Regions from separate parts of the Paenibacillus sp. HWE-109 genome, predicted to be linked through region 1. Evidence: riboswitches for the same ligand, from Rfam matches in the RefSeq annotation. Region 1 holds a riboswitch; each other region holds the start of a gene.
What was found. Region 1 has a riboswitch for cyclic di-AMP ahead of LOZ80_RS36000 (C40 family peptidase). Riboswitches for the same ligand answer to the same signal wherever they lie in the genome.
Positions count from the first base shown of each region.

Region 2: it holds a riboswitch for cyclic di-AMP, as region 1 does, so the genes downstream of both, LOZ80_RS27445 (APC family permease) here and LOZ80_RS36000 (C40 family peptidase) in region 1, are expected to answer to the same signal.
Region 3: it holds a riboswitch for cyclic di-AMP, as region 1 does, so the genes downstream of both, LOZ80_RS39260 (stalk domain-containing protein) here and LOZ80_RS36000 (C40 family peptidase) in region 1, are expected to answer to the same signal.
Region 4: it holds a riboswitch for cyclic di-AMP, as region 1 does, so the genes downstream of both, LOZ80_RS29425 (C40 family peptidase) here and LOZ80_RS36000 (C40 family peptidase) in region 1, are expected to answer to the same signal.

Region 1 is NZ_CP091881.1:8,311,775-8,316,564, reverse strand. It holds gene LOZ80_RS36015 (glycosyltransferase family 2 protein) at 1-111, shown strand, start outside; gene LOZ80_RS36010 (phosphodiester glycosidase family protein) at 135-1,589, shown strand; gene LOZ80_RS36005 (hypothetical protein) at 1,594-2,295, opposite strand; gene LOZ80_RS36000 (C40 family peptidase) at 2,419-3,309, opposite strand; cyclic di-AMP (ydaO/yuaA leader) riboswitch at 3,311-3,460, opposite strand; gene LOZ80_RS35995 (GH36 C-terminal domain-containing protein) at 3,558-4,790, opposite strand, start outside.
Region 2 is NZ_CP091881.1:6,431,351-6,436,140, reverse strand. It holds gene LOZ80_RS27455 (EcsC family protein) at 1-459, shown strand, start outside; gene LOZ80_RS27450 (NAD(P)/FAD-dependent oxidoreductase) at 672-1,901, shown strand; cyclic di-AMP (ydaO/yuaA leader) riboswitch at 2,106-2,255, shown strand; gene LOZ80_RS27445 (APC family permease) at 2,353-4,188, shown strand; gene LOZ80_RS27440 (YqkE family protein) at 4,244-4,504, shown strand; gene LOZ80_RS27435 (polysaccharide deacetylase family protein) at 4,501-4,790, shown strand, end outside.
Region 3 is NZ_CP091881.1:8,951,130-8,955,919, reverse strand. It holds gene LOZ80_RS38550 (sensor histidine kinase) at 41-1,102, opposite strand; gene liaF (cell wall-active antibiotics response protein LiaF) at 1,128-1,916, opposite strand; gene LOZ80_RS38540 (PspA/IM30 family protein) at 1,957-2,601, opposite strand; gene LOZ80_RS38535 (hypothetical protein) at 2,630-2,926, opposite strand; cyclic di-AMP (ydaO/yuaA leader) riboswitch at 3,087-3,238, shown strand; gene LOZ80_RS39260 (stalk domain-containing protein) at 3,243-4,034, shown strand; gene LOZ80_RS38520 (hypothetical protein) at 4,165-4,491, shown strand; gene LOZ80_RS38515 (hypothetical protein) at 4,694-4,790, opposite strand, start outside.
Region 4 is NZ_CP091881.1:6,857,709-6,862,498, reverse strand. It holds gene LOZ80_RS29430 (cryptochrome/photolyase family protein) at 1-1,232, opposite strand, end outside; gene LOZ80_RS29425 (C40 family peptidase) at 1,326-1,799, opposite strand; cyclic di-AMP (ydaO/yuaA leader) riboswitch at 1,803-1,943, opposite strand; gene LOZ80_RS29420 (hypothetical protein) at 2,111-2,929, opposite strand; gene LOZ80_RS29415 (M1 family metallopeptidase) at 2,956-4,790, opposite strand, start outside.

The DNA.
Region 1 (4,790 bases):
TCTTCGCTGCTTCTGTATACCATTGTTCGATCCGTCTGGCTCACTTGGAAACAAGGTGGCATCTATTGGAGAGGAACGTTTTACTCGCTGCGCGAATTAAAGAAGAAGTAACTTCAGAGAGGATGATCCCTGCTATGCGTCACAGGCGTTACCGCACTTTCACTCACATCGCCATGCTGGGTTGTATGCTCTCGGCTGTCGCAATTTTCCCTTCGTCCGCTTCCGCTCTTGGAACGGTACAAACCAAGAGTCAGACCGTATCCCATAATGGCAAGTCTTTTACTGCGCAATGGGTGACCGTTGATCTGACTGACCCCTATTTGCGCGTTAAACCTGTTACGGCGGCTGAAGGCATCGGTCACGATGAGTCCTTCGCTTCAATGTTAGACAGAAGCCATGCGATTGCTGGCATCAACGGCACTTTTTTCGATGCGTATGAACAAAATGAAGCCAACCGATACCCGAACGGGCTGCTTGTCAGCTCCGGTGAAATCGTACATTCCGGCACGAACCCTGCCTTTCTTGTCAACGCCGACAAAACCGCAAGCTTGCAGCGCATGCAAACAGAGCAGCAAATCAGCGTTACCCATCAGGGCAAAGCCTATAAATTCGCAGCCTGGGGCGTGAATAAATACTGGGGCGATGACGTGGAAGATCAAGTCGTATGGTATACACGTGACTTCGGGGCTTCTATCGGCTTCCCCAATTCAACGAAGATTGTCTTGCGCGAAGGCAAGGTTACCAATATCACAACAGATAGCGTCAATATGCCGGAAGACGGGTATGTATTTTTATTAGGCAATAGCGCCAATAATCGCACCCATGTGCTGCCGAATATTCATCTCGGTGATTCCGTCCAACTCGTCTCCGCTCTCCATAACGAAGACAACGGCTCTGCCGTCCAATTGCCGACTGTTGATGCCGCTATTGGCGCAGGCCCGCATTTGCTGACCAATGGTGTGGTTGATTTGGATGCGCAGCGGGATGGATTTACCGATCCTAAGATAACGACAAGCGCTAACGTGCGCAGCTTCATTGGGATAGATGCTTCCCGTCAAATGGTCATGGGGACGCTATCTACGGCCACTATGGCCGATATGGCGGAGGTCCTGCTGAAGATCGGACTAACGGATGCAATGAATCTGGATGGAGGCGCAAGCTCATCTCTGTATGCGAACGGCACTATGCTGCGAAGTGCAGGACGTGAGCTTAGCAATGCTTTCGTGGTGGAACGCTTGGATCATCCACAGATCCAGCTTGAGGTGAATGGGCAGTTCGTCCATGAATTCCGAGGTTATTTGCTGCAGGAAACCAGCATGGTTCCTTTTCGCGGGATATTGGAGAGAATTGGAGCCAAGTTTCAGTGGCAGGAAGCTACGCGTACATTAAGTGTTCAGTATGGGTCCAAACAGCTTGAACTGCAGCCGGATCATGCTGTCATGAAAGTCAACGGCAAATCCGTTACGCTCCCCGAGGCGCCAACGATTAAGGATGGTCATATTTATATGCCGCTTAGGGCCATCATGGAGTCCTTGGGCGGAAAAGTTCAGTGGGATCCTTCCCTGTACCGGGCGTCCCTTCAGTTCTAAGTCCCTAGTGAACGCGGTTCATTCGCACAACATGGTAATACAGGTAGCTGCTCACTTCTTGCTCGACTTCCAGGTAACCCTCAACATGCACGTAATCACCCAACATGAAGGTGGATGCATCCAAGGAACTCGTGTGCGTCAGGAAGAGGAGAGCAGCCTTTTCATTCCCAATCACAAATCCGGTTTGTTCTTTCACTTGGAACTTATCCAACACCTTGCCATGATGGGATCTTGCAATATGATGGAATCGCCATGATTCATTTTCCTTCATAATAAAATAAAGCACACGATTTCGCTGATTGTTGCTGAACTCTCTAGTCACACCGATCATGCGCACATTGTCGCCCAAGCTCAAGTACTCATCTACGACATAGGATTTCAACCGCAATCTATGTTTATTTTTGTACTGAATATAGGCTTCCATCTCTTCAATGGATCTTTGATCTGTCGGGTCCTGCTTGGTGGCATAGAAGACTTCTTTAATAAACGTGTCCGTTTGGAGGCTGCGCGCCCCTTTGAAATGGTTGTACGTCCGAAAAAATTGTTCGATGACTTCCCGGATATCCTCCGGTATGGCAGGTCTTTGCTCCACGGTATCCATGCTGTTGGTTCGTTCCGAATGTTTTCTTTTGTGAAACCAGCTTTTCCAGACGCTTAATTGCATGGCATTCGTGTCCCCCGCTCTTTCTTCCAAACATTTCTTCATTATAGGCTAAAATCCATAAAAATTCGATAAAAATCGCATCTTTTCGCACAAAAAAAGAACATCTGCCTGCTATGCTTTCCATAGAAAGCAACCTAGCAAACAAATGTTCGATAAAGTCAATGATTACAGGACTCTTTTGGCTCCTACATACCTTGCGCTCCAATACGAGCTCGATAGGCTCTCGACTGTAACGCCTCGAGATGTTGTGGACGAAATGAACTGATCATTCCCCAGATAAATGCCTACATGATTCACCGTTTTGGCTGCAAAGAAAACCAAATCGCCTACTTGCAAATCGGTTACTGAATTACTGAGCGCACTGTGCATTTCCGCGGATGTTCGAGGCAGTTCAATGCCTTTGGCTTCAAATACATAGCGTACAAAACCGGAACAATCGAATCCTCTCGGCGTTGTACCTCCCCACATATAGGGCACACCCATGTACGCATTGGCCGTCTGGACAATCTGCTCCGGCATAGAAGGAACAACGGCTGCTGCTTTCATCACAGGCGGCGCAGGCGGCGGTGCAATCCAAGCAGGCTTGTGCGACTTCCCGTCGACATCCACAATAGCAATCTGATTAGCTTCATTCCATTCTATCGGAGATCCGAAGGTTTCGGTAATGAAACGCAGCGGAACGTATGTGTTGCCTTGATAGACCGTTGGACTGCTCTCTAAACTGATTTTCTTGCTGTTCACAATCGCTTGCTGCTGATCTGTGATCAATAGAATCGACTGCTGCTTGTTCAGCAGCGTAACGACAATCGCATCTGCTTGCTTCGTCCAGCTCACTTGATAGCCCAGTTTCTCAGATAGAACTCGGAGCGGAACCTGCATGACGCCTTGCTCATCAATGTAAGGCTGCACTTCCGGAAACTTAAGCAATTCGTCATTGACCTGAACCTTTACAGGATGGTCAGCTGGCGATGCCGCTGCTGCTTGCGCGGTAAATAAGGGTACTGCGGCGCAAAGAACTGCGCAGGAACCAATAAAACGTTTAGCCAAAACCTTCAAACCCTTGCCTCCTTGAAGCCTCCGAGGTTAGTTGACGGGTTCGGGAAGAGGTTCCCTAGTCCAATTGGCAAGCCAACTGATCATTCACCCCAAGTAAAGAAGTCCCCCGTACCAGAGCTTTTGCTGCTCATGGATTCGGCATTTTTTGTCTATGTTAGACTAGCACAGTTCGACGCAAGGTTACAACTTTTGCGGAATAGAAACAATTACCAACTAGTTTAATAACCGTACTTATTACGAATCAACCGCTAATTGATCCTCGTCAGGATGATGCTATCATGCGCCAAGGTCAAGCTCGCACTTCCCGGATCCTTGCCGGTAATTTGGAACTTGAACAGCTTGTTGCCCGCCGTTGGGAAGATCTTCTCGCCCAATCCGACGATCGCATAGCCCTGCGGGCTATCATGCTGATCGATAGGGCTTCCCTGCGCCACGCCGTCAATCAGCAGTTGCTCCGTCCCACGGTCCGGGTGCTTCTTGACTCTGGCGCTGATGGCGTAAGTCCCCGCTGTCGGCACATTCACCGTGTACTGAATCCAATCGCCTACGGCATTGAAATTGCCGTAACTCACGCTGCCGCCACTTGCAGCCGTGTCCACCGTATTGGCGAAGCTGTCGCCGGAAGAAACGGACGTCGTTAAGCTCTCATTTTCCAATATGAGCGGTTGCTTCGTCAGTGAAATATAATCCGTTGCCAAGCCGTAGGAAGCACTGCTGGCATTCTTTCCTGTCACTTGGAATTTGAACTGTTTATTGCCAGGCGCAGCGAAGGTCACATCGCCTAGATCAACCACGACATACGCCTGCGCACTTTGGTATTCGTCGATTGGCGCGCCTTGAGCCGCTCCATCAATATACAGTTGCGCGATCCCGCGACTTGGATGCTTCTTGACTTGCACTCTGACGCGGTACGTGCCGGTAGACGGTACATTCACGGTGTACTGTACCCAGTTGCCTACAGCGGTTGCATTGCCATAGCTCAACGAGCCATTACTTGCAGCCGTGTCCGCCGCAATCGCGGAAGTCATTCCCGATGAGACGGTCGTCGTCAAACTCTCATTCTCGTACTTCACCGCTTCCGGCACCGCAGGCGGGAGCAGAATATCCGGCGACTGATAGGTTAGCCGGATATAATCCGTTGCCAGCCCGTAACCGCTGCTGCTCGCGTTCTTGCCTGTCACTTGGAATTTGAACAGCTTGTTGCCCGCCGTGTTGAAGGTAACGTTGCCCAGATCCACCTCGACATAGGCTTGAGCGCTTTGGTACTCGTCTATGGGAGAACCTTGAGCTGTCCCGTCGATGTACAATTGCGCCGTCCCTCGGCTTGGATGCTTCTTTACTTGTGTCTTCAATCGGTAAGTGCCAGGACTTGGCACATTCACCGTGTATTGTATCCAATCCCCTGCAGCGTTGAAATTGCCATAGCTTAACGAACCGTTGCTCGCTGCCGCATCCGCACCGTTCGCCGAAGTGTCGCCCGT
Region 2 (4,790 bases), 1.9 Mb from region 1:
GAGGGAGCAGGGACAGGAGCGGGAGGGATTCTGCTTGGGCTTGCGGATTTCCCTATTTTAATTGGCATCAAGTTGAAATTTCTGTTTGAGCTGGCGCATGTCTATGGCTATTCGACGAAGGACTACAGAGAGCGTCTATTCATTCTCTATGTGTTTCAATTGGCTTTTTCCAGCCATGAGAAGAAACCCGAGCTTCTGCTTACCATCAAAAATTGGCGCAGCGTGGCTGACACTTTTCCGCCGGCTGAGGCCTATATGGATCAAGTGGATTGGAAGCAGTTGCAGCAGGAATACCGCGATACGATTGATTTTCGCAAAATGCTTCAGTTGGTTCCCGGTATAGGGGCTGTCGTCGGGGCTTGGGCCAATTATGGCTTGCTGGAAGAGCTTGGGGTGGCGGGGATGAATTGTTTTCGGCTGCGTTGGCTGCAAGATATAGCGAAACCTAAGAAGCTGTGAGTGGATGGGCACTCCGGCTTTTTTTTGTTTGTCGTAGACGATTTTCTAGTGATTTTTCAGGAGTTGAATCATAACATATAGAGAGAGCCAAACCGCCCGTCACCCTCGATTAACTATGTGATTATTTTCACATATCCACTTTCATGGGTTTGGTCCTCAGATTATCACGATTCAGTAGAGCATAAGTGATTCAATCGGAGGAGAGGATTTAGATGAAACCAGCGAAAGTAGTGATTCTGGGTGCAGGGTATGGCGGTGTTGTTACAGCGATCAGGCTGCAGAAGCTGATCAGATCGGGAGAAATGACGGTTACTTTGGTAAACAAGCATGATTATCATTATATGACGACGCATCTGCATATGCCCGCAGCGGGTACCGATCATCATGAGAATGCCCGCGTCGCGATCAGGGATCTTATCGATGAACGCAAAATTCATTTCGTGAAATCCACCGTTCAGCAAATCCTGCCAGCGGACAAAAAGGTTGTTTTAACGGATGATACGCTGAGCTATGACTACCTTGTCGTAGGTTTGGGCAGTGAGACGGAGACGTTCGGCATTCCGGGGTTGCGGGAGCATGCGATGTCGATTCATAGCATTAATAGTGTGCGGTTCATCCGCCAGCATACCCAATATATGTTTGCCAAGTATAAAATGAATCCCCAGCACAAAGAGTATCTGACATTCGTCATTGGGGGTGCGGGCTTTACGGGAACGGAGTTCGTCGGGGAATTGGCCGATCGCATCCCGGTTCTATGCAGGACTTATGATGTAGATCCGGCTCTCGTGCAAATCATTAATGTGGAAGCCTCGCCAACAGCCCTACCGCCAGGATTGCCGAATGATTTGGTGGAATACGGCATGGAAGTGATGCGCCGCAAAGGCGTTCAGTATAAGTTGTCGACTGCCATTCAAGCCTGCGAAGCGGACGGCGTCCGGCTCGGAGATGGACAGTTCATTCGAGCAGGCACGATCATTTGGTCGGGGGGTGTTCGCGGGAACGCCTTGCTGCAGCAAGCTGGATTCGATGTGCAGCGGGGGCGGGTGAAAGTGGATGATTACCTGCGCTCGTGGCAATACCCTGATGTGTTTATTACAGGAGATTGCTCCATTGTTATGAGTCCGGAAGGGACACCATACCCCGCGAACGCCCAAATCGCCGTCCAGCAAGGCTATAACACAGCCCGAAATTTACTTTATACCTTGCGTGGGAAACCGCTGAGACCTTTTGCCTATGACTACAAAGGGACTGTGGCTTCATTGGGACGCGGAGAAGCTGTTGGCACTTTGAAAGTGAAAAAAGTAAAGGGGAAATTCGCTGCTTTGATCAAAAAAATGATCGATGCGCGCTATTTATTCCTCATAGGCGGTATTCCACTTATATGGAAAAAGATGATTTTTAAACAAAAAATGTCAACTCGCAATTCTCATGTCAGAAGTTAGAAGAAAAAAAGCTGCCATCAAGGCAGCTTTTTTCTGTGAAATGACCTAGAACTACGATATCGGAAGATAAAAAGAGATAGAGAGAGATCCAAAACGTTGTAAGCGAATTATTGGAGGAATGAGAGGTTGGAATAATACTTTTTAAGACTTTTCCATCCTTTACTATGAACTGAGAAGAGAGTAGTATTCAGAACGTAGTTATAACTGAATATTTCGCTTAATTTTCTGAATAGAAAAGCGGGGGAACCATAGGTTTCAACGGGGTGAATAAGGTGCATGATATTGTACCTTTAGGGCAGATTTCTCGCGGCCCGAACCCGTCAGCTAACCTCGTAAGCGATCGTGAGAAAGGAGAACATGTGGCTAAGCACAAGGTCTATCCTTGTGTTTTTTTGCGTCCTAAAAAGGGAAAAGAACTCAATACTAGACTAATTTGGAGGAATTTCACAGCATGACAAGCGATTCATTGAAAAAAATTGTATTCGGCAAGCCGCTCAAATCGGCAGAACTCGAATCTGAAAAAATGCAGGTTTGGAAAGCATTACCCATTCTCTCTTCAGATGCGCTATCTTCGGTGGCTTATGGTACAGAGCAAATTCTATTAGAGCTTGCAACAGTGGGCATTGCTGCTTTTGCATTCTCATTGCCGATTGCGATTTCCATTATCGCTTTGATTACGCTGCTTGTGCTCAGCTATCGTCAAGTGATTGAGGCTTATCCTATGGGCGGTGGCGCCTACATGGTAGCCAAAGAAAATTTAGGCATGGTTTGGGGGAGACTCACAGGAGTTTCGCTGCTTATCGATTATACATTAACCGTTGCGGTATCGATCTCGGCCGGTGTGACGGCCATCACGTCGGCATTTCCAATCACGGTGCCATATATTGTTCCCATTGCTTTGATCTTGGTTTGGCTGATGGTTTGGCTTAATTTGCGAGGCACATCCGAGTCTGGAACTGTGTTCGCGATTCCGACGTACTTTTTTATTCTTTGTATTTTACTGCTGATTGGCAAAGGGATTTTCGACATGCTGAGCGGTTCGATGAACATGCATCCGATTCAGTTCGCGCCAAGCTCCATGACAAGTTCATTGACGCTATTCGTCATCCTGAAAGCATTCTCTTCCGGCTGTTCAGCCGTAACTGGCATCGAGGCTATCTCCGACGCTGTCCCGCATTTCCGCACACCATCCGTGAAAAATGCCAAGCGCACATTAGCTTCGCTAGGCACGCTGTTGGCTATCGTATTCGGCGGTGTGACGCTGCTCAGCTTGGGATACGGCATCGCGCCTGATCCGCATGGTCACACATCCGTCTTATCGATGGTTACGGAGCAAGCTTTTGGCCGTGGAACGCTATACTATGCCACGCAGATCGGCACCATGCTGATCTTGGTGTTGGCTGCCAATACCAGCTTCAACGGATTCCCTATTTTGGCTTCCATCATGGCTCAAGATAAAAACTTCCCGCGTATGTTCTCATACCGAGGAGACCGGTTGTCTTTTCACTACGGGATTGTCACGCTAGGTGTCCTGGCCAGTATTCTTTTGATCATTTTCAAAGGTAAAACAGATGCACTTATTCCTTTATACGCAATTGGCGTTTTCTTATCCTTTACACTGGCGCAAAGCGGTCTGGTCCGCAAATGGTTGAAAGAACGCGTGAAAGGCTGGATCGGCAAGTCGCTTATTAATGGTTTAGGAGGCATTGTCTCCTTTGCCGTGTTGCTGATCTTTTGTTTCACCAAATTCAGCGAGGGTGCTTGGATCGTCATTATCGTGACGCCAATCCTGCTCTGGCTCATTACGAAGGTGAGTCATCACTATGATGACGTTGCCAAACAACTGCGCATTGATATCGAGCATGAGCGTGTGTGCACGAAGGAGCCTGTTATTATTGTCCCCGTAGCGGGGATTCACCGCGTTGTTGCGCAATCCTTGAACTATGCCAAATCGTTATCGCCCAACGTCATTGCTTTCTACGTATCATTCTCCGATGAGGATGAAGAAGCGATGCAGGAGAAGTGGGACAAATGGGACCCTGGCGTAAGGCTTGTTGTGTTCAAATCACGTTACCGGACGATTCTGAAGCCGCTGGCTGAATTTATCGAACGGATCGATACGCATGTTTCGGAAAAACAATCGATTATGGTCATTCTGCCGCAATTTATGCCGAAAAAATGGTGGCACCGACTGCTCCACAATCAGTCCGCGGCGCGTATTCGTTCCAAACTTCAAGCGGACAAAGATATCGTTGTCGCCACTGTCCCCTATCATTTGCACGAGTAGAGTTGTACAATAAAGGGGAAAACTGTGTGAGAAATAGAACAGAGGTGAACCCGTTATGGCTAAGAAGAAATGGTCGTCCACAACCGCTGATACCAGTGTGCAAGATAAACCGGCAACGCTCAAGGATTTGCTTCGCCCAGAAATTCTGGAGGGGCTGAAGGCTCAGGCTGACGCAATGAAAGCGGAGGAACAGGCGCGCAAGGATGCGCTCCGAGCTGAGGCAGAAGCTGCACGCAAAGCGGAGGAGAAACGGCTGGAGAACGATTTTGGACATCTGCTCGAGAAGAGCGGACTTGACTGGAGAAAGCACAAATGAGAGAGCGCAGCTTGTGCTTTCTCTTTTTTCTATTCGCGATGATGGCGCTGTCAAGCTGTCAGTCAAGCCGTTCGCAGAGCGCTGCGGAGTCGGCTGAAGCAAGTTTGCCGCTTTCGGCGACGAGTTCAATGCCGAGCCCGGTGGTGTCTGGCAGGGAAGCAGCGGCCGCGCCCGACCGCGTCTCCGAGTCAGCGCCCACTTCAGCGCTGAGCTCGGAGACGCCTAGAGGGGAGCCAACAGTCGCGCCCGGCCTTGCACCGGGGCCAGCGCCCACTCCCGAGTCCCG
Region 3 (4,790 bases), 640 kb from region 1:
TGCTTCTCCTCTCACTCCAAACGATTTCTTGACTCCTCAGCTAGCCTTCAGCAACAAGTTCAGAAGCAAGTATAGGCACCCTGATTTCAATCCGTGTTCCACGATCCGGTGCTGTGATAATGTCTACTGAGCCGCCAATTTCGTTGACCCGCTCCTTCATCGATACGATGCCATAAGAAGTGAGCTTCTTCGCATCCAATTCAAAGCCGACGCCATCATCACGAATTGCCAGACGAACACCGTCCGGACGATGCAGCAGCTTCACTTCCAGCTTGTTCGCCTTGGAATGACGCAGTGCATTCGAGAGAGCCTCCTGCACAATCCGGAATAAATGATCTTCAATCCCTTTATTTAAACGAATTTCTTCGTCCATATCCCACGTGATCGCCATCGGGACCTTCGCAGCGAGCTCCTTCAGCAGCTCCACAAGCCCTTCTGACAGCCGTTTGCCTTCCAGATGAATCGGTCTTAGATGGAGCAGCAAAGCCCTCATCTCGGACTGCGCCACAGAGGCCATTTCCTCAATCAAATGGATTTGGCGCTTGGCCTTCTCGAAATCCTTGTCCAACGTCCGCCCAACCGCCGTTGCGGTCATCGAGATCGCAAACAACTGCTGGCTCACCGCATCATGAAGCTCCCGCGCCAACCGCTGCCGCTCTTCAATAACCGCGGATAATTTGGCCTTCTCTGCGAGCTCGGCATTATCGTTGGACAATCGCTGCAAGGAAGTAACCTGTTCTTCCCAGCGCTTCATAATCCGCCCCAACTGCTCGCTGAGACGGCCAATTTCATCTTCCCCATATTCGAAGCCTTCACGGGAAAATGTGCCTTTTTCCAGTAGAATCATCGTTTCCATCATCGGCTCAAGCCGCCTTGTTATACGACTGCTATTCCAATAGCCATAGCCTGCTCCTATGCTGCCGATGATCAAGATCGCCATAAAGGTAAACTTCACGCCTTCCTGCCAGTTCGCAAACGGCACGATCAAATTGCGTGATTGCAAAAAATAAATAATAGCGCCTAAGACAAAGAAACTAAAGATGATTGATTCAGCCATACTGCGCCATATCATGTTGGTTAATCGCCGTTTATAGCCGTCCAATAGGTACTGAACCTCCTCCACTACGTTACATTACTTTAATCTTGATATCTCCTACGATGTAGGAAAGAACTAGTTTCACACGATGATCACAGTGCTCATAGTTGGGTGATTGCCATGTTAATTTGTTCATTACGCCGGATTCCTTCTCATTGGCCACCTGAATTTGTCCAAAAGTCACGGAAGTAGCTACGGAGACACCGATATCATCAGGCACTTTAATGTCCACATCACCGACGACCCCTTGTAGAATCAACGTGGTTTCTTTTTGTTCCAGAATCGCAAGGGAGAGATCAATATACGTTTCACCGATAATGTACCAAGTCGAGCTGTTGCGCAAAATCCACGGCTCGCGGCCCAAGCGGACGCTGTCCATCAGCTTTTGCTTTTGAATATACGTATCGTCCTTGTGCACTTGCTTCGACCGTATAAAAAACAGGCCTAGTGAAATTAAAACAATAGAAAACACAATTGTAATGTGATCTCCGAATAAGATGACCGCCCCGATGCCGATCAACACATAGCCCTTGCGTTCTTTACGTGAACGAACCCGATGAATACCAAGCAAGACGAGGATAATCGCAAGAATGGGGAAAAAGCCTATCGTATGGTCTAGAAGCAAAAAAAGACCGGCTCCAATCAGCACAAGTGCTGTATTCCGGCTGCGGTTGTTTTTGGTTTCTTCGCCCATCGCTGCACCTCCTCTGGCTGCCAAATTTAAATAGCTGATATAGAACCCTAGCATACCATAAGAATGGACGACCTCCAAGATGAAATCCTTGATCGGCAAGGCTTTTTCGTGAATCTTGAAGGTCATGCGGTGCGCCGTGTCTCCGGCGCTGCACGATGATTCGCGGCTATTTCTTGCCGCTCGAGTCCTTTTCTTCGCTGAAGCTCTGATGCTGCCAATCCTGCTTGAGCTTGCCGCGCAGCGAGCGCAGCTCCTGCTGAAGATTGCCGCCGGCTTCCTTCAGCGTCTCACGCGACAGGCGGCCCGCGACGCGGAGGCCTTGCAGCGCTTCCCGGCCAAGCTCGCGGCCGGTCACTTCCAGCTCGCGCCATGTGTCGCGAGCATCCTTCGGCGGCAGCCCGCCTTCCGGCTGCCGTTCACCTGCTGCGTGCCCGGCACGCAGCCCGCGCAATTCATCCGCAAGCGCCAGGCACAAGTCCTGGCTGCTTGCGTATTGCGCGCGGAACTGCTCGCTAGCGGCTTCCTCGCGCAGCTTCTCTTGCAGTGCCATCCGCGCGAGGTCCTCTTCGCCGGCGCGCATCGCCAGCTCAGCTTGCTCGCTCCGCAGCTGCGCCATCTCCTCGGCGTTCACACATAGCCGTCTCAGCTCTATCGTATGCTGCAGCGCTTCCTCATAGCGCTGTTCCAGCGCCTTGATCCCGCGCTGCCCCGCTTCTGAGGCGCTGCCTCCCCGCTCATGCTGATCCAGCTTGCAAGCAGCTTCCTGCCAGGCCGTCTCAGCCATTTTACCAATCCGATTCAATATGCTCATTATGCCACACCTCCTATTTTCTCATCGATTAAAATTCATGATTAGATGGAACATCCTGTTTCTTCAGCAAGCGGAAGCCATAAACCAACATCCACACAGCCAAACCGAGAATCAGGAGTCCAGACAATTTGAACGTCAAGATCAAAGCCCCTATGCCAAAAATCAACCATCCTATTTTCTTTTCATTCTGTATGCCGACATAGCCCAACACCACCATGGACACCGGAATCAGCCATCCCATTAAATGACCAAATTGATGTAAACAAATCAGTAAGCCTACTGTAATGAAAAGCAATGCGATACTTTTTGATCGATCCAACCTCATCTTGCCAACCGCCCTTCGTGTTTGCTTCATGTCTTCATTCTAGCTGAAACAAGTACCGCTCAAAACGGACTCGCGACTGTTTTGTTCCTAGACCTAAGTCCAGTATGGTTTTGGGACCATCCATATTTTGGTCGTTGTTCCGCCTGAATGTTCGATGGTAAACTATCTAAAGCCGAGTCCGGTGCACAGACAAAGTGCCGGTACGGGGGACGATTTACTTGGGGTGAATATTTGCTCTTTCGCGGAGCAGACTAGGGAGAACCTTCTTCCCGAACCCGTCAACTAACCTCGAAGGCTCATGAAGGAGGCTCACCAATTGAATAAGCTTACAAAAGGGTTAACTAGCCTTGCTGTGTCTTTAACAGTCTTGGCAGGAGGCTTTCTTTCCCCATGTTCCGCCCACGCGGCCGAGATGGATGTGAAAGTGCAAGTCAATGATGATCTGGTGCAATTTCCGGATGCACAGCCCTATCTGGATGGCAATCATGCCACGCAAGTACCCGTTCGTTTCGTAACGGAGAAATTAGGTTATGACGTGCAATGGCACAAAGAAGGCAATCAAATCAAAGTCGTACTGAACAATGACAAGCACACCATCACTTTGGTTTCGGGTCAAAAAGAAGCAGAAATCGATAATAACACCGTCATGATGGATACCCATGCTGAATTCCAAGATGGCCGCGTTTATGTGCCTCTTCGTTTTCTTAGCAATGCTTCCGACATACCCGTTCAGTGGGACGCTAGCAGCAATATAGCGATACTTAGCAAGGATGGCAATCACCATGCACCCGATTATGAACTCTTTCAATCGACGGTCTATTCTGCAGATCCTGCTGAAAATGGCGGATATGCAGCTCTAGATTTTCTCGGCAATCCCCTTTCCATTGGAACTGTAGCTGTTGATCCATCTGTAATCCCGCTTGGATCAAAGCTCTATATAGAAGGTTATACCTTCAATGGGTTACCAGCAGGCGGCATGTATGCCTACGCAACAGATACTGGCGGTTCTGTTAAAGGAAAGCACCTGGATATCTTTGTTCCTGGTTCCCAGACAACATTAAGAAAATTCGGCATCCAAACCATTAAAGTATATAAATTATCAAATTAAACAAATAAAAAGTTGGATTTGTGAGATCTTTTTTCACAAAATCCAACTTTTTTTATATATAGCACTTGAATTCCTGATAATTCCTAGTATAATACTCGGTATAAGGTTTTAAAAAAAGGAGCTGTTCAAGATGTTCACTTACAAACACCCCATTGCCCAAACCTGGATTAACGATCATCTTGATCTATACAATTATGCTCTAGCACTAGGAGATACGGAATGGCAGCAACAAATCCTCCAAACATTAAATCAATTTGAGCTTCATTTGACTCGTCAATTTGAATTTCAACTATGGCAAATGTTTGATTCCATCAACCGAAATATGCTGAAATTATTCCAACAATTAAAGGATCACAAGCAGAACTCCACCGAAGAAGAGCAATTGCGGGAGAAAGTATGGGAGCTTAAGCTGAAACGACTTGAGATTGTGAAGTTAATTAAAGCAAATAAGGTTTAAGAATGTAGGATTGTGTTTAAATAGAAGATTCGGACGGTTAGAAACGAAGGAGAATATGGCATACAGAGGACTGCTTTGCCATGAAGTTTAACATTGTGTTCAGCCCCACTGGCATGGTTGGCTGATTACGTTCTAAGGCATGCAGATGACTGCTCTGCCGATCGGTTCTCATAAGAATTGGGAGATTCTTATGTCAATCCTTTTACATGGAAGTTTGTTTCATTTCACGCATCATATTCATCATCATTGTCATCATTTCATCGCACTCTTGCATGTTCATCATCATGTTGTCCATATCC
Region 4 (4,790 bases), 1.5 Mb from region 1:
GGCAGCCATCTGCGCAGGTATTGGCCGCTCGGATCATAGGTGATCGATTGCGTCACGGGATTCATAATGCGGAAATAGGGCGACGCATCGAAGCCCAAAGAGGCGCACCATAACCACCCGCCGCGGTTAAGGGTATTGTCGTAATCACTGAGTTTGTAGCGGAAATACTGCTCGCCCAGCGTAAATGGACACAGCAAGTTCTTCGTGAGGAACATGGCTGTAATCATTCGCAGCCGATTGGGCATGCGGCCGGTATCATTGAGCTCTGTCATCGCTGCATCAATGATGGGCACGCCGGTTTCAGCTTTGCGCCAAGCCTCGAAATGCCGATCACTCAGGTTGGTGAAGTCAAACGTCTTCTCATAGCTGAAAAAGTTCTCATCGTAGATAGATTGATACAAATAGAAATCCCGCCACACCAGTTGGCGCACCCACGCGGCCGAATGTTCCTGCTCCATGACTGCCTCGTACACCTTGCGGATCGAGATGGCGCCTGCATTAATCGCGGCACTAAGTGAGCTTGTGCCATCATAAGCGTAATAGTCGCGGCGTGCCGCATAGAAGGGGAGATGGTCCGTCAGGAAATCTTCCAGTGATTCTATAGGATTTTCAGCAGGGAAATAATCTTCGAGAGAGAAAGGGGGAACCCAGCTTTGGAAGAGCTCCAATAAGCGTTGGCTGCCCTCCAACTGGGCGAGATCCACCGTCGACAAATCACCCAGATGAAGCGGCGAAGAAGGACGATAGAAAGTTTGCAAGTAGGTGTTTAGCTTTTTATAAAAGGGGGTATAAACTTTGTAAGGACCGCTTTTGCCAGAGGAAATCTGGAAATCGGCTAAATCCGCCAAGGTGTGATCAACGAATTCCGTGAACGGTACACCTCGTGCTCGAGCGGCTTCACGAAGCTTCCGATCGCGTGTTTTGGAATAAGGCGTGAAATCCCTATGTACGATAACCTCATCTATCGGTGCGTTGTGCAGCACTTGTTCAAGAACAACTTCCGGCTCTCCGTACACCACATAGATCGTTTTACCATATTGCTTATAAAGGTTCATCAACCGTCTCACATACCGCAGAAATTGCTTGCCGCTATGGGCTTCATGTCTAGAATGGCGCAGTAAAAACGGATCGAGAATAAGCATATGCAGACTAGGTCCGCCACTGCTCAACAAGTAGTTGAATGCAGCCAGATCATCTACCCGCAAATCCTTCCGATGTAGGAATAATTTCATTATAGACTAGGCCTCCCGACAGAATAAAAGCCTGGAAAGCGGCTCTTTCGAGCTGAGGCTTGTCCAGGCTTTATTCATAGTATTGCAGGAAAATTACTTGGATTCAGCAGTCAGCTGATTGTAGATATCATCCCACAGAACGCGTCTGGCGGATACATACCGTTTCGCATAATAGGATTCGCTTAGTTTGTTTTTCACAATACCTTCATTGGATGCGGAATGAATGAATTCACCGTTTCCAAGGTAGATACCTACGTGAGAAACACCTTTGCCACCTGTGTTGAAGAACACAAGATCACCTTTGCGAAGATCACTTTTGTCAACCCAATAGCCTTCTGTATTTTGAGAAGATGAACTATGAGGAAGGTCAATGCCGAACTGGTCGAAAACGTATGCGGTGAATCCAGAGCAATCAAAGCCCTTTGTTGTCGTTCCCGCATCTCTGTACGGAACACCGAGCAATCCGTCAACCGTTTCATCCAACTTAGATTGTGACGCTGATACACTTCCTAAAGCTACACTCAAAAACAAAACAAGACTAAAAACAAGAGCAACAATCTTTTTCAACTGCTTGTCTCCTTCCGGTGCCTACGAGGTTAGCTGGAGGGTTCGGTTGAAGGTTCCCTATGATCCCTGTCTTGCAAGATCAATTCACCCGGGTAGTGGTTCCCCCGTTTCCCCATGAAATGGAGAATTCGGCATGAAATATTTGGTTTTTTTGATGCTAGTCCTTGTAATTCGTCATAAAGATCTAAATTCCTCTTTTTATGAACGCTTTCTTTTGAAAAAGTGTGGAAAACACAGCTAAACAGACAAAAAAATCCCCATTCGCTGAGGAATGAGGAAATTTAAGTCAGTATAAGCTTTTTTTGTTGATTTTAACCGTTCAATTTAGCGGAAAGCAGTTTGAATTGTGACGTGATCGCCCAAATTTGCAGGAATATGTGGAAAAGTGGGAATAGCTGATAAATGATTAGCGCTACCAGACCTGCCCATAGGTAAGTAGCCGTAATCGTGAGCCCTGCCAATAGTCCCGAGCTAAGCAAAAGAAGGAGCGCCAGTCCGACAATAGGAAACGAATAGCGAATAAAGGTAATGACGGTGGAGAGAACACCCAGATGGCCGGCAAGCGCGAATTGCACATACATGAAGAGCAGATGCAAGAGAAATCCATAGACCAGCATGCCGATGAACCATGGCAGCAACTGCAGGGCAGCCTGCTCATAAGAGGTGCTGTGCGCCAAGGTTGTTTGCGCTTTGGGCAGCAGCCAAATGAGCGGCAGCAAGGTAAGTGCAATTCGCGCGATATACGCAAGGAGGAAAGGGAGCGTCAGCACCTTGATGCCTCGGAAGAAGCGATAGCCGGCATTTTGTTCAGAATGCGTGAGCGAGTAATACACGCCGCTGCTGAGCACCGGCGTGAGCAGCATGCGCAGCGCCAGCAGAGCTCCGAGCCACCAGAGATAGGAATGGCTCAGATCAGTTTTCATGAGCTGAAACTGGCTTTCAGCCAGGAACACCTGCAGCGCTTCTTTGGGCTGCTCACCGCCTGGAAAGCGGTGCATAAGAGGGACAAGCACCCCCTGCACCAGCTTATAGAGCAGAATGCTCCAGCCCATTTGATACACGAACAAGATGATCGTGGCGAAAGGCTGCGCGAAAGCTGCCCTTAAGCCGGATTTGAGATAGGATGTCATGGAGGTCCCTCCTTAAGGGTTATGCTTTACCAGGAAACCCAGCCGAAAATGGCTTGCAAGAATTGAATGATGCCGAGATTCCAACGGATTTTCCACTTCGGATTCACTTCTGTTTGCAGATAATTGTTGATGTGCTTGTTTTCTAGAATGAGTGAATACTTAGGATCAATGCGAACCCAATCTACAGGTGCCGTGTGGGTTAATTTGAATTCAATCCGGCTTTCCTTGCCATCCCACGTTTTGTCGAGCGAGGTGCCGTCAGCGAAATGGAAGTGGATAGGAACCTCCGGTGAATTGCCGCCTTTCTTCGAAATGACAATCGTGCTGTCATAGGAGGGCTTCTCTTTCATTCCGCTGGCTTTCACTTGGATACTCTCCACGGAGTAATCCATCATCATCGCGCCATACACATATTCATTGAAGAAATCATCCCATTTGGTTTTGGTCACGTCCTCAACGACATTTTGAAAATCCTTCGTCGAAGGGTGTTTGAACTCCCATTTCTGGAAGTAGGTGCGCATGATGCGGTCCATTGTCTTCGTACCGACTTGTTTCTCAATAGCTTTCAGCACAAGTTTCCCTCGTGTATACACATTTTCCGCATACTGATCATGTCCGGTGTAGGCCCATGCATTCTGATTCAATGTATTAGGGGAAGTAATATAGCTGGACTCGACCGCCAGATTAGGGGAAACCCCATAATCCATTTCCATGACCTTGTCCTCCGCATAGGAGGTAAAGCCTTCATCCAGCCAAGCTTCCTCGAATTCATTGCTGGCGACAAGTCCGTAAAAGTACTGATGGCCGATCTCGTGAACAACGACGCGTTCCAGTTCCAGATCAGGTGTTTTGTCGTCGGCTCCCCACGCGGTGACGAGCGTAGGGTACTCCATGCCGCCAGCGCCATTGCCGCCCGGGGGAGGCACCACGACTGACAGCGTTGAGTACGGATACGTTCCGTACCATTGGCTGTAGCGGGAAAGGGCTTTTTTCGCTGCATTCATATAGCGGTCTTTCAAATCCTGATGGTTGGGATCGAGGTACAGCTTAATCTTCACGCCGGGAATTTGCGGCGTCGAGAAGGGCTCTTCCACATAAACGAAATGCGGCGAAGCGGACCAGGCAAAATCATGCACATCATCCGCGTAGAACTGATACGTTTTCATGCCTTTATCCGTCACTGCCGGTTTAACAGGGAATCCGGTCGCCGCTACCGTATAGTTCGACGGCACTTGGATTTTCACGTCGTACAAGCCGAAATCGGCATAAAACTCAGAATTGCCATGGTATTGATGGAGATTCCAGCCAGGTTCCGTGCGCCCCCTTGTTCCTGCCCGTTCATAGGCAGCAACCTTAGGGAACCATTGCCCTGCCATTACGAAATCATCGACATAGCCCATTCTGGCGAAAACAGCAGGCAGCTTGACGAGGAATTCCGTTTTGATCGTCACTTGTTCACCGGCACCTACCGGTTTCGGCAGCGGAATTTTGAGCAGCGTATGATCGTCTTTATTGCCGTCGTCCGGTTGAACGAACGTCATTCGGGGACTAAGATCTTCGCCATCCACGGTTTTAACGGATAGCAAGTCCATACTGCCGCTGGTGCCTGTCCGGGCTTCATCTTGTCGCAGCTTCCCGCCGGATTCGCGCATGAATGTCGTTTTCTTGGACGCGAAGGCATTCGGATACAGATGAAGGTAAAGCTCTTGTACAGGAACGGATCCCGGGTTTTCCCATGTTAGCGTTTGTTGCCCCTGGAGCTGTCTTGATTCCGGTGTATAGGCAACGTTCATGTGATACTCCGCAATGCGGTAACTAAGTGGCGCCGTTGTTTGATTATCCAATGGTTTGCCGCGATCAG